Regions from separate parts of the Streptomyces sp. NPDC058145 genome, predicted to be linked through region 3. Evidence: riboswitches for the same ligand, from Rfam matches in the RefSeq annotation. Region 3 holds a riboswitch; each other region holds the start of a gene.

Region 1 (3,264 bases), on a different contig from region 3:
AGCCGGTGGGCCTCGGCCACCACGGCGTCGAAGTCGTCCAGGGTGCCGAGGCGGGCGTCGACGTCCCGGGGGTCGGCGACGTCGTAGCCGCCGTCGGCCAGTTCCGAGGGGTAGAAGGGGCTCAGCCACAGGGCGTCGACGCCGAGCCAGGCGAGGTGGTTCAGGCGCTGGGTGACTCCCCTGAGGTCGCCGAGCCCGTCGCCGTCGGCGTCGGCGAAGCTGCGCGGATACACCTGGTAGACGACGGCCTGGCGCCACCAGTCGGGGTTCCGGGACGAGAGGTCTGCCATACGGGCTCCCTTCGGGAAGGACGACAGTACAGAGACTGTCCACATTGCCCGGAAAGGGAACCTTCAGGCGATGGGGAGTGGATCATTCCCCGTGTGATGAAGTTGTGACGGCTCCATGAACGAGCCCTGCATTCACGCAGGTTGACAGGTTTCAACAGGGCCGATCACCATGGCCTCACACTGTGGCGCATGTGACCAATGGGCCGCGTGTCTCTCTGACTTCTTCCGCTCACTCGAGCTTCTGCGATGGGATATCCATGTCCATAGCCAGACGTGTCACCGCGCGCCGCCTGCTGGGGACGGGCGCCGCGTCACTCGCCCTCTGCGCCGCCTCGATCGCCGCCGCCTCCGGCGCCTGGGCCCACGGCGCGCACGGCGGTGACGGCTGGAAGGCCGGCGGCCACTACGCGCCCGGCACCGGCGCGGGCACCGAGACCGGCACCGACCGCTGCCAGTTCTCGCTGGACGGCGTGAACTTCTTCGACTCGGTCAAGGTGGACGACCAGAACCTCAAGCCGACCGAGGACGGCAAGGTCCACGTCAAGGTCCGCGCCGCCGGGGACGCCGCCGGCTGCACCGCCTCACTCGCCTCCTACCTCGCCCACGGCGCGAGCTTCGCCACCTCCGGCGAGCAGGTCTTCGTCGACTTCGACACGGTGGCCGTCAAGCCGGGCGAGACCGACTCCCTCGATATCGCGGTACCGGACGCGGGCTGCTTCGCGCAGATCGACCTGTACCGGGGCGCGGTCAGGTTCGACGGCAAGTCCGACGCGAACGACGGCTTCGAGCACGGGGACCTGCCCAAGGGCCCGGACCACCCGGTCATCAAGGACAAGCTGATCGCGGCCTGGAACGGCGGCGCGAAGGACTGCACCAGCACCCCTGAGGAGCCGCAGTCCCCGTCGCCGAGCGCTCCCGCGCAGGACTCGCCCGCGCCGAGCGCCTCGGAGTCGTCCGCGGCACCGTCCCCGGCCTCCTCGGAGTCCGTGCCGGCCCCGTCCGCCTCCGCATCGCGGGCCGGCTCCGCACCCACGCCGGACGGTGGCGGTGACGACGGGGGCGACCTCGCGGAGACCGGTGGCGGCGGCGACTCGGGGCTGATCGCGGGCGGGGCCGCCGTGCTGGTCGCCGGCGGCGCCGCGTTCGTGCTCCTCGCGCGCCGCAAGCGGGGCGCCCAGGGCTGACCGTTCCCGCGGCGCACGCGCTCAGGGCTTGAGCGCCCACGACCCCCGCCGCTCGCGGCAGCCGCAAGGCCTGCGAGACGGCGGGGGTCGTTCCTCATGTGATCTTGGGTACCTGCGCCGGTGCGCGGCTATGCGGACGACCGCTCACCTGCCTACGGTGGGCGGGCCGTGGTGCTCGGGAAGTCGGTGACGGCCCCTCAGGGGTCCATGCCGACGCGGCCCTCGCCACTGTGATCGGGGAGTTCCCGTCCCGTCCGGCATCCGCCGGGCCACTGGCCGTTCGTACGGCTGGGAAGGCAGGGACGGCGAACGCACCACCCCGTAAGCCAGGAGACCGGCCACGGCAGCTCACGAGATGATCCACGAGGTGCTGGAGCGTGAATCCGATGGCCGATGCCGCTGCCTTCCGATGGCGACGCGAGGACACGATCAGGACGGCGGGGCTGCTGGCGGTGATCGCCGCCCTGCACGTCGTCGCCTTCGGGGTGCTGTTCCTGCTCGTCTCCCCCGGGCACTACAAGGTCGGCCAGGACGTCTTCGGCGTCGGCCTCGGCGTCACCGCCTACACCCTCGGCATGCGGCACGCCTTCGACGCCGACCACATCGCCGCGATCGACAACACCACCCGCAAGCTGATGGCCGACGGCAGACGGCCGGTGTCGGTGGGCTTCTGGTTCGCGCTGGGGCACTCCAGCGTGGTGGTGCTGCTGGCCCTGCTGATCGCGGGCGGCACCCGGCTCGCCGGCCGGGTCATGGACGAGCACTCGCGCACCCACCAGGTACTCGGCTTCATGGGCACGACGATCTCCGGCACGTTCCTCTACCTCATCGCCGCGCTCAACCTGGTCGCGCTGGCCGGCATCCTGAGGGTGTTCCGGGCGATGCGGTCCGGCACGTACGACGAGCGGGCGCTTGAACAGCACCTGGACTCGCGGGGGTTCATGAACCGGGTCCTGGGGCGGCTGACCAGGTCGGTCTCCCGGCCGGGCCAGATGTTCCCGCTGGGCTTCCTGTTCGGGCTCGGCTTCGACACGGCCACCGAGGTCACGCTGATGGTGATGGCCGGGTCGGGCGCGGCGGCCGGACTGCCCTGGTACGCGGTCCTGTGCCTGCCGCTGCTCTTCGCCGCCGGGATGAGCCTGTTCGACACCCTCGACGGCACGTTCATGAACTTCGCCTACCAGTGGGCGTTCTCCAACCCGGTCCGCAAGGTGTTCTACAACCTCACGATCACCGGGCTGTCCATCGCCGTCGCCTTCTTCATCGGCACCATCGAGCTGGTCGGCGTCCTGCACGAGAAGTTCGCCCTGGGCGACGCCGTGACCGGCTGGATCGCCCGGCTCGACCTGGACAGCGTCGGCTACGTCATCGTCGGGCTGTTCGTGGTGGTGTGGGCGGCGGCGCTGGCGTACTGGCGGCTGGCGCGGGTGGAGGAACGCTGGGCGTCACGGGTCCCGGCGACGTCCGACTGACCCCGGGCCCGCGACCCGTCCCCGCGGCTCACCCCGCCGGACCCCGAAACCCTTCGACGGTCTCCAGGTACAGCTTCACGAACCGGTCCACGTCCACCTCCAACGCCACGTCCACCAGGGCCTGTTCGCGGGCGCCCTCGTGGATCTCGGACTCGCCGGGGCGGGGGCGGCGGTCGACGAGCGTCTGGCCGCGGGCCGGACCGGGGGCCAGGGAGACCTCGACCGGCAGACGCCGGGTGGTGATGCCCCCCGGATCGGCGACCGCGCACACCGCGCCCGCGTCACCGAGTCCGCCCGCCTCCTCGGCCTCCGGCGCGC
Region 2 (3,264 bases), on a different contig from region 3:
GCGGAAGGTCGTTCGGCACCTGGATCACCTGGTTCCTGCTCGGCGGCGACCTGTACACGGCGTACACCTTCGTCGCCGTACCGGCGGCGATCTACGCGGCGGGCGCGGCCGGCTTCTTCGCGGTCCCGTACACGATCCTCGTCTACCCGCTGATCTTCACGTTCCTGCCCCGCCTGTGGTCGGTCTCGCACCGCCACGGCTACGTCACGACCTCGGACTTCGTGCGCGGCCGGTTCGGCTCCAAGGGCCTGTCGCTGGCCGTGGCGGTCACCGGCATCCTCGCGACGATGCCGTACATCGCGTTGCAGCTCGTGGGCATCCAGGCGGTGCTGGACGTGATGGGCGTCGGCGGCGGCGAGAGCACCAACTGGTTCGTGAAGGACCTGCCGCTGCTCATCGCCTTCGGCGTGCTGGCCGCGTACACCTACTCGTCCGGGCTGCGTGCCCCCGCCCTGATCGCGTTCGTGAAGGACACGCTGATCTACATCGTCATCGCGGTGGCGATCATCTACATCCCGATCAAGCTGGGCGGGTTCGACGACGTCTTCGCCAAGGCGGGCGACGCCTTCAGCCAGGTCAACCCGGCGACCGGCAAGCCGCGCGGCGCGCTCGCCCCGCCGGAGGCGGGCCAGTGGACGTACGCCACCCTGGCGCTCGGTTCCGCGCTCGCCCTGTTCATGTACCCGCACTCGATCACCGCGACCCTGTCGTCCAGGAGTCGTGAGGTGATCCGCCGCAACACCACACTCCTGCCGCTGTACTCGCTGATGCTGGGTCTGCTGGCCCTGCTCGGCTTCATGGCGATCGCGGCCGGGGTCAAGGTCACCAACGGTCAGCTGGCGATCCCGCAGCTCTTCGAGGACATGTTCCCGGACTGGTTCGCGGGTGTGGCCTTCGCGGCGATCGGCATCGGCGCCCTGGTGCCCGCGGCCATCATGTCCATCGCGGCGGCGAACCTGTTCACCCGCAACATCTACAAGGACTTCATCAAGCCGGACGCCACGCCGAAGGAGGAGACCCGGGTCTCCAAGATCGTGTCGCTGCTGGTGAAGGTGGGCGCGCTGGTCTTCGTCCTGACGATGGACAAGACGGTCGCCATCAACTTCCAGCTGCTGGGCGGCATCTGGATCCTGCAGACCTTCCCGGCCCTGGTCGGCGGCCTGTTCACCCGCTGGTTCCACCGCTGGGCACTGCTCGCCGGCTGGGCGGTCGGCATGGTGTACGGCACGCTCGCCGCGTACGGGGTGGCCTCGCCGACCCAGAAGCACTTCGGCGGCTCCGCGAAGGAGATCCCGGGCATCGGGGAGATCGGCTACATCGGCCTCACGGCGTTCGTGCTCAACGTCGTGGTCACCGTGGTGCTCACCTTCGTCCTGAAGGCCGTGAAGGCCCCGGAGGGCCTCGACGAGACCAGGCCGGAGGACTACACGGCGGACGCGGGCGACCCGGGGGTCGAGGTGGAACTCCCGCCCGCCACCGCGGGAAGCACCCACTAGCGCGACCGGTCACGAACCACCCGACAGCGGGCCGCCGAGGGCACGACCCCCGGCGGCCCGCTGTCATGCGAGTTGACCCTGCGGAGCCACCACAACACGCAACAGGCACAACATGTGGGGGTGACACGGCAGGCTGGCACAAGATGTATGCTCATCCTCGCTGTCGCCCAGGGGAATCCGGTGCGAATCCGGAACTGTCCCGCAACGGTGTACTCGCGTGTTTCCGCACGCCTGTTTCAGTCCGAGGACCTGTCGGCAGCGCGCGCCCGGCCGTCCGGTCCGGGTGCTCATCGACGTCCGGGCCTCGCGGAATGGGCCGGGGACGCGACGCCGTGCGCGCTCGCGCTGCCCCCTGCTCTCCGCAAGGCCCCGTGCCGAGCGAGGGAGAGCCCCACGTGACCATCGCGCCAGCCGACCCGGCTTCAGTCATCCCGGCGAGCGGAGCCCCGGTGGAGACCGACGGTCCCGGTGCCGCGCTGCTGCGGACCCTGACCGAGCTGACCGCCGACCTCCCCCACGCCGACCCCGGCCGGGTCGCCGCGGCCGCGCTGCGCGGCCGGTCCGCCCGGGCCGACGAGGCGGAGTTGCGCGAGCTGGCCACCGAGGCGGCCGCCGGCCTCATCTCCGAGGACCCCGCCTACTCCCGGCTGGCCGCCCGGCTGCTGACCATCTCCATCCGCGCCGAGGCCGCCTCGCAGGGCGTCACGTCCTTCACCGGGTCCGTCGCCGTGGGCCACCGTGAGGGCCTTGTCGCCGACCGGACCGCGGAGTTCGTACGGCTGCACGCCGAACGGCTCGACACGCTGGTCGACACGGCGGCCGACGACCGCTTCGGCTACTTCGGCCTGCGCACGCTGCACAGCCGCTACCTCCTCCGCCACCCCATCACCCGCGAGGTGATCGAGACGCCCCAGTACTTCCTGCTGCGCGTCGCCGCCGGACTGGCCGAGGACGACACCGCCCGCTCCGTGGACGAAGTCGCCGCGCTGTACGGGCTGATGAGCCGGCTCGACTACCTGCCCTCCTCCCCCACCCTCTTCAACTCCGGCACCCGGCATCCGCAGATGTCGTCCTGCTACCTCCTCGACTCCCCGCTGGACGAGCTGGACTCCATCTACGACCGCTACCACCAGGTAGCCCGCCTCTCCAAGCACGCCGGCGGCATCGGCCTCTCGTACTCCCGTATCCGCAGCCGCGGTTCGCTGATCCGGGGCACCAACGGGCACTCCAACGGGATCGTGCCGTTCCTGAAGACGCTGGACGCCTCGGTGGCCGCGGTGAACCAGGGCGGCCGGCGCAAGGGCGCGGCCGCGGTGTACCTGGAGACCTGGCACTCCGACATCGAGGAGTTCCTGGAGCTGCGCGACAACACCGGTGAGGACGCCCGCCGTACGCACAACCTGAACCTCGCGCACTGGATCCCGGACGAGTTCATGCGCCGGGTCAACGCCGACGAGCGGTGGTCGCTGTTCTCCCCGGCGGACGTGCCGGAGCTGGTCGACCTGTGGGGCGAGGAGTTCGACGCCGCGTACCGCAGGGCGGAGGCCGCCGGGCTCGCGAAGAAGACGATGCCCGCCCGGGACCTGTACGGCCGCATGATGCGCACCCTCGCGCAGACCGGCAACGGCTGGATGACCTTCAAGGACGCCGCCAACCGCACCGCCAACCAGACGGCGACCGCGGGCCATGTCGTGCACTCCTCCAACCTGTGCACCGAGATCCTGGAGGTCACCGACGACGGCGAGACCGCGGTCTGCAACCTGGGGTC
Region 3 (3,264 bases):
GTACGGCACCGGCCGGCGCCGCTCCCGTCAGGGCCGCGCCGGCCAGTAGGCCGAACGCCGTGAGAACCGTGAGAACCGATCTGCCCGCCGCCGTCTGCCGCCGAACTCGCGTCACCGCGCCCCCTGATGCCTCGTCAACTGTCACCAGTGCTCAGGGGAAGTGCACCAGACGACGGCGACGTACGGGACGGCTAGGCGTCGACTACGCGAGAACGGGTGAGAAAACGCACGCCCTCGGGTGCCTCCAGCGAGAAACCGCTTCCTCGTCCGGGTACCACGTCCACGATCAGCCGGGTGTGGCTCCAGGCCTCGTACTGGCTCCGTGACATCCAGAAGGTCACGGGCTCCTCGACGCCGTCCACCACCAGCTCGGCCAGCAGCACGTCCGAACCGCCGGTACGGAACTCGCCGTCCGGGTAGCACATGGGGGCGCTGCCGTCGCAGCAGCCGCCCGACTGATGGAACATCAGTGGTCCGTGTTCGGCCCGCAGCCGGCGCACCAGCTCCGCGGCCTGTGGGGTGAGTTCGACGCGGGGCAGTTCCTCTTGCATGGTCACCGTCCTGGAGCACGGGAGCTCGGATCTCATTCAGTCTCACGTGTCGTCAGTGGCGCGTCCAGCGTGCGGGGTTCACGTCCCGGTGCCGCTCAGGCCCGACCCCGGCCCAGCGCCGTCCCCAGCGCCACGTTCCAGCGCCCCGCCCGGCCGGTGAACTCGGTGGCGGTCAGGGGCGGTACGTCGATCCGCCAGAAGGCGGCCTCCGGTGCGCCGAGCACCCGCACCGTCACGGCCCGCACGACCTCCGGCTCGACCACCGCCACCGTGCGGCCCGCGGACCGGGCGGCCTCTTCCAGCCAGCCCCCGACCCGGGCGCACAGAAGGCGCACCGACTCCCCGCCGTGCGGGTTCGCCGCGGGGTCGGCCAGCCACCGGGCCAGCGCCTCCGGCTCCCGGGCGCCGACCTCGTCGAGGGTCCGCCCCCGCCAGCGGCCCATGTCGAGCCCGGCCAGAGCGGGTTCGGCACGTGCGTCGAGACCCAGCGCGGCCGCCGTCTCCCGGCACCGGACGGTGGGGGAGACGAGGACCGGGGCGGCCGGCCGCAGTTCGTCCGCTGCCGACCGGGCGCGCGCGGCGCCGGCCGCCTCGAGTGAGCACCCGTCGTCGAAGCGGGCCTCCCGCACGGCCGGGTTCATCGCCGGTGAGATCAACATCACTCGGGTCGTCATGAGGTCGCTTTCATGGGCAACGGCCCTTTCGGCACGGGGATTTCAAGCGTAGGGCGGCTGCGGGGGCGCACCGCCCCGCACCCGTGCGCCCTTGGCTGCACCCGCGCTTCGCGGTACGTTCGCGACGATATCGACGACGGAATGCGGAAGCCGGTGGGAATCCGGCACGGTCGCGCCACTGTAAGCCCCGTTCACACCACTCCTGGTGCGAGCCGGGCAAGTCAGACCCGCCCGTCGTCCCGTGCACCACCGAGCAGGGACGCGAGTTCCCCAGGAGGTCCTGCCATGGCGCAGTCCGCCGTTCAGCCCAGCACCGACCCCACCGTCATTCCCGCCAAGCTGCCGATCGGCGCCATCGCCCCCTGGGCGGTCTTCTTCGGCGTCCTGATGCTGGTCCTGCTTTACTTCGTCGGCGCCGAACAGGGCGCGACCTCCGTGATGTCCGGCGAGAACGTGCACGAGTGGGTGCACGACGCCCGGCATCTGCTCGGCTTCCCCTGCCACTGACCGGGGCGAGGAAACGTACGAGCTCATGAACTCGGCAACCGTCCGGAATCTGTTGGTGCGTGGCATGCTCGCGGGACTCGCCGCGGGCCTGCTCGCCCTCGTCGTCGCCTACTTCCTCGGTGAGCCGCGGGTCGACTCGGCCATCGCCTACGAAGAGGCGCACTCCCACGAACACGGTATGGAGGCGGTCTCCCGCACGATGCAGTCGACCGCCGGCCTGTCCACCGGCGTGCTGGTCTACGGCATCGCGTTCGGCGGCATCGCCGCGCTCGCCTACTGCTTCGCGCTGGGCCGCATCGGCCGCTTCGGGCCGCGCGCGAGCGCGCTGCTCCTGGCGGCCGCCGGCCTCGTCGCCGTCTACGTCGTGCCCTTCCTGAAGTACCCGGCCAACCCGCCGTCCGTCGGCGACCCCGACACGATCGGCAAGCGCACGACGCTGTACTTCCTGATGATGGTCCTGAGCGTGCTGCTGGCGGTCGCTACGGTGATCCTCGGCAAGCGGCTCGCCCCCCGTCTGGGCAACTGGAACGCGACGGTGGCCGCGGGCGCGTTCTTCCTCCTGGTCGCCGGGCTCGCCTACGCGTTCCTGCCGGCCGTCGACGAGGTCCCCAAGGACTTCTCCCCGAGTCTGCTGTGGCAGTTCCGGCTGGCGGCGCTGGCCGTCCAGGCGACCCTGTGGACCGCTTTCGGGCTGGTCTTCGGCGTCCTGGCGGAACGCGTGCTCACCGCGCAGCGCACGGCCGGCGAGCGGCAGGCCACAGGTCCGCGCGCCCCGGCCGCGCACCACTGAGGTCCCCGGCGCTCCGGCGCGAGGCGTGAGGCGCCGACCCGCTCGCGGGCCGGTGCCTCACGCGTTCGCCGCGGACCCCGCGGCCGTCGTCAGAAGCGGACCGCGGGGCCCTGCTCAGAAGGCGTACCGGACGCGCAGCCAGGGAGCGTGCGCCGCGACGAGCCCGCGCAGCTCGTCCACGGCCCTCGCTTTGACCAGGTGGTCGTAGCGCACGTTCAGCGCCCCGTTCTCGGAGCGTTTGCCCTGCTGGATGCCGGGCTGCCAGAGCATCTCCTCGGCGCGCGGATGCCAGCCGAGGTTCACCTCGTGCAGCTCCCGGTTGTGGGTCAGCATGATCACTTCGGCGGCCGCCTGCCGTTTGACCCGGTCCGGGAGCACGTCGTCGAGCTGGCGGAGCAGCTCGGTCCAGGCCTCCTGCCACCCGGGGCGCAGGACCACGGGGGAGAGGTTGAAGTGCACCTCGTACCCCGCGTCCAGGAAGTCGGCCGCGGCGCCGATGCGCTCGGCCACCGGTGACGTCCGGATGTCCAGCAGCCGGGAGTCCTCGCCGGGCATGACCGAGAAGCGCACGCGGGTGCGGCCCCGCGGATCCAGCGCCAGGAGATCCGGGTTCACGAACTTGGTGGCGAAGGACGCCTTGGCAGTGGGCCACTGCCGGAAGGCGTGCACGAGGTCGGCGGTGTTGTCGCAGATCAGCGCGTCCACCGAGCAGTCACCGTTTTCGCCGATGTCGTAGACCCAC

The links. Region 3 has a riboswitch for cobalamin ahead of ACFVVO_RS09100 (CbtB-domain containing protein). Riboswitches for the same ligand answer to the same signal wherever they lie in the genome.
Region 1: another riboswitch for cobalamin. It lies ahead of ACFVVO_RS10585 (HoxN/HupN/NixA family nickel/cobalt transporter); the one in region 3 lies ahead of ACFVVO_RS09100 (CbtB-domain containing protein).
Region 2: another riboswitch for cobalamin. It lies ahead of ACFVVO_RS03690 (ribonucleoside-diphosphate reductase subunit alpha); the one in region 3 lies ahead of ACFVVO_RS09100 (CbtB-domain containing protein).

What each region holds. Positions count from the first base shown of each region.
Region 1 is NZ_JBHVUH010000004.1:128,802-132,065, forward strand. Features, by position in the region: gene ACFVVO_RS10575 (glycoside hydrolase family 13 protein) at 1-290, opposite strand, end outside; gene ACFVVO_RS10580 (LAETG motif-containing sortase-dependent surface protein) at 548-1,474, shown strand; cobalamin riboswitch at 1,627-1,832, shown strand; gene ACFVVO_RS10585 (HoxN/HupN/NixA family nickel/cobalt transporter) at 1,861-2,946, shown strand; gene ACFVVO_RS10590 (nucleoside hydrolase) at 2,975-3,264, opposite strand, start outside.
Region 2 is NZ_JBHVUH010000001.1:791,322-794,585, reverse strand. Features, by position in the region: gene mctP (monocarboxylate uptake permease MctP) at 1-1,496, shown strand, start outside; cobalamin riboswitch at 1,614-1,768, shown strand; gene ACFVVO_RS03690 (ribonucleoside-diphosphate reductase subunit alpha) at 1,892-3,264, shown strand, end outside.
Region 3 is NZ_JBHVUH010000003.1:491,343-494,606, reverse strand. Features, by position in the region: gene ACFVVO_RS09115 (phosphodiester glycosidase family protein) at 1-115, opposite strand, end outside; gene ACFVVO_RS09110 (DUF779 domain-containing protein) at 192-551, opposite strand; gene ACFVVO_RS09105 (histidine phosphatase family protein) at 647-1,225, opposite strand; cobalamin riboswitch at 1,324-1,475, shown strand; gene ACFVVO_RS09100 (CbtB-domain containing protein) at 1,511-1,732, shown strand; gene ACFVVO_RS09095 (CbtA family protein) at 1,758-2,522, shown strand; gene ACFVVO_RS09090 (spore photoproduct lyase family protein) at 2,637-3,264, opposite strand, start outside.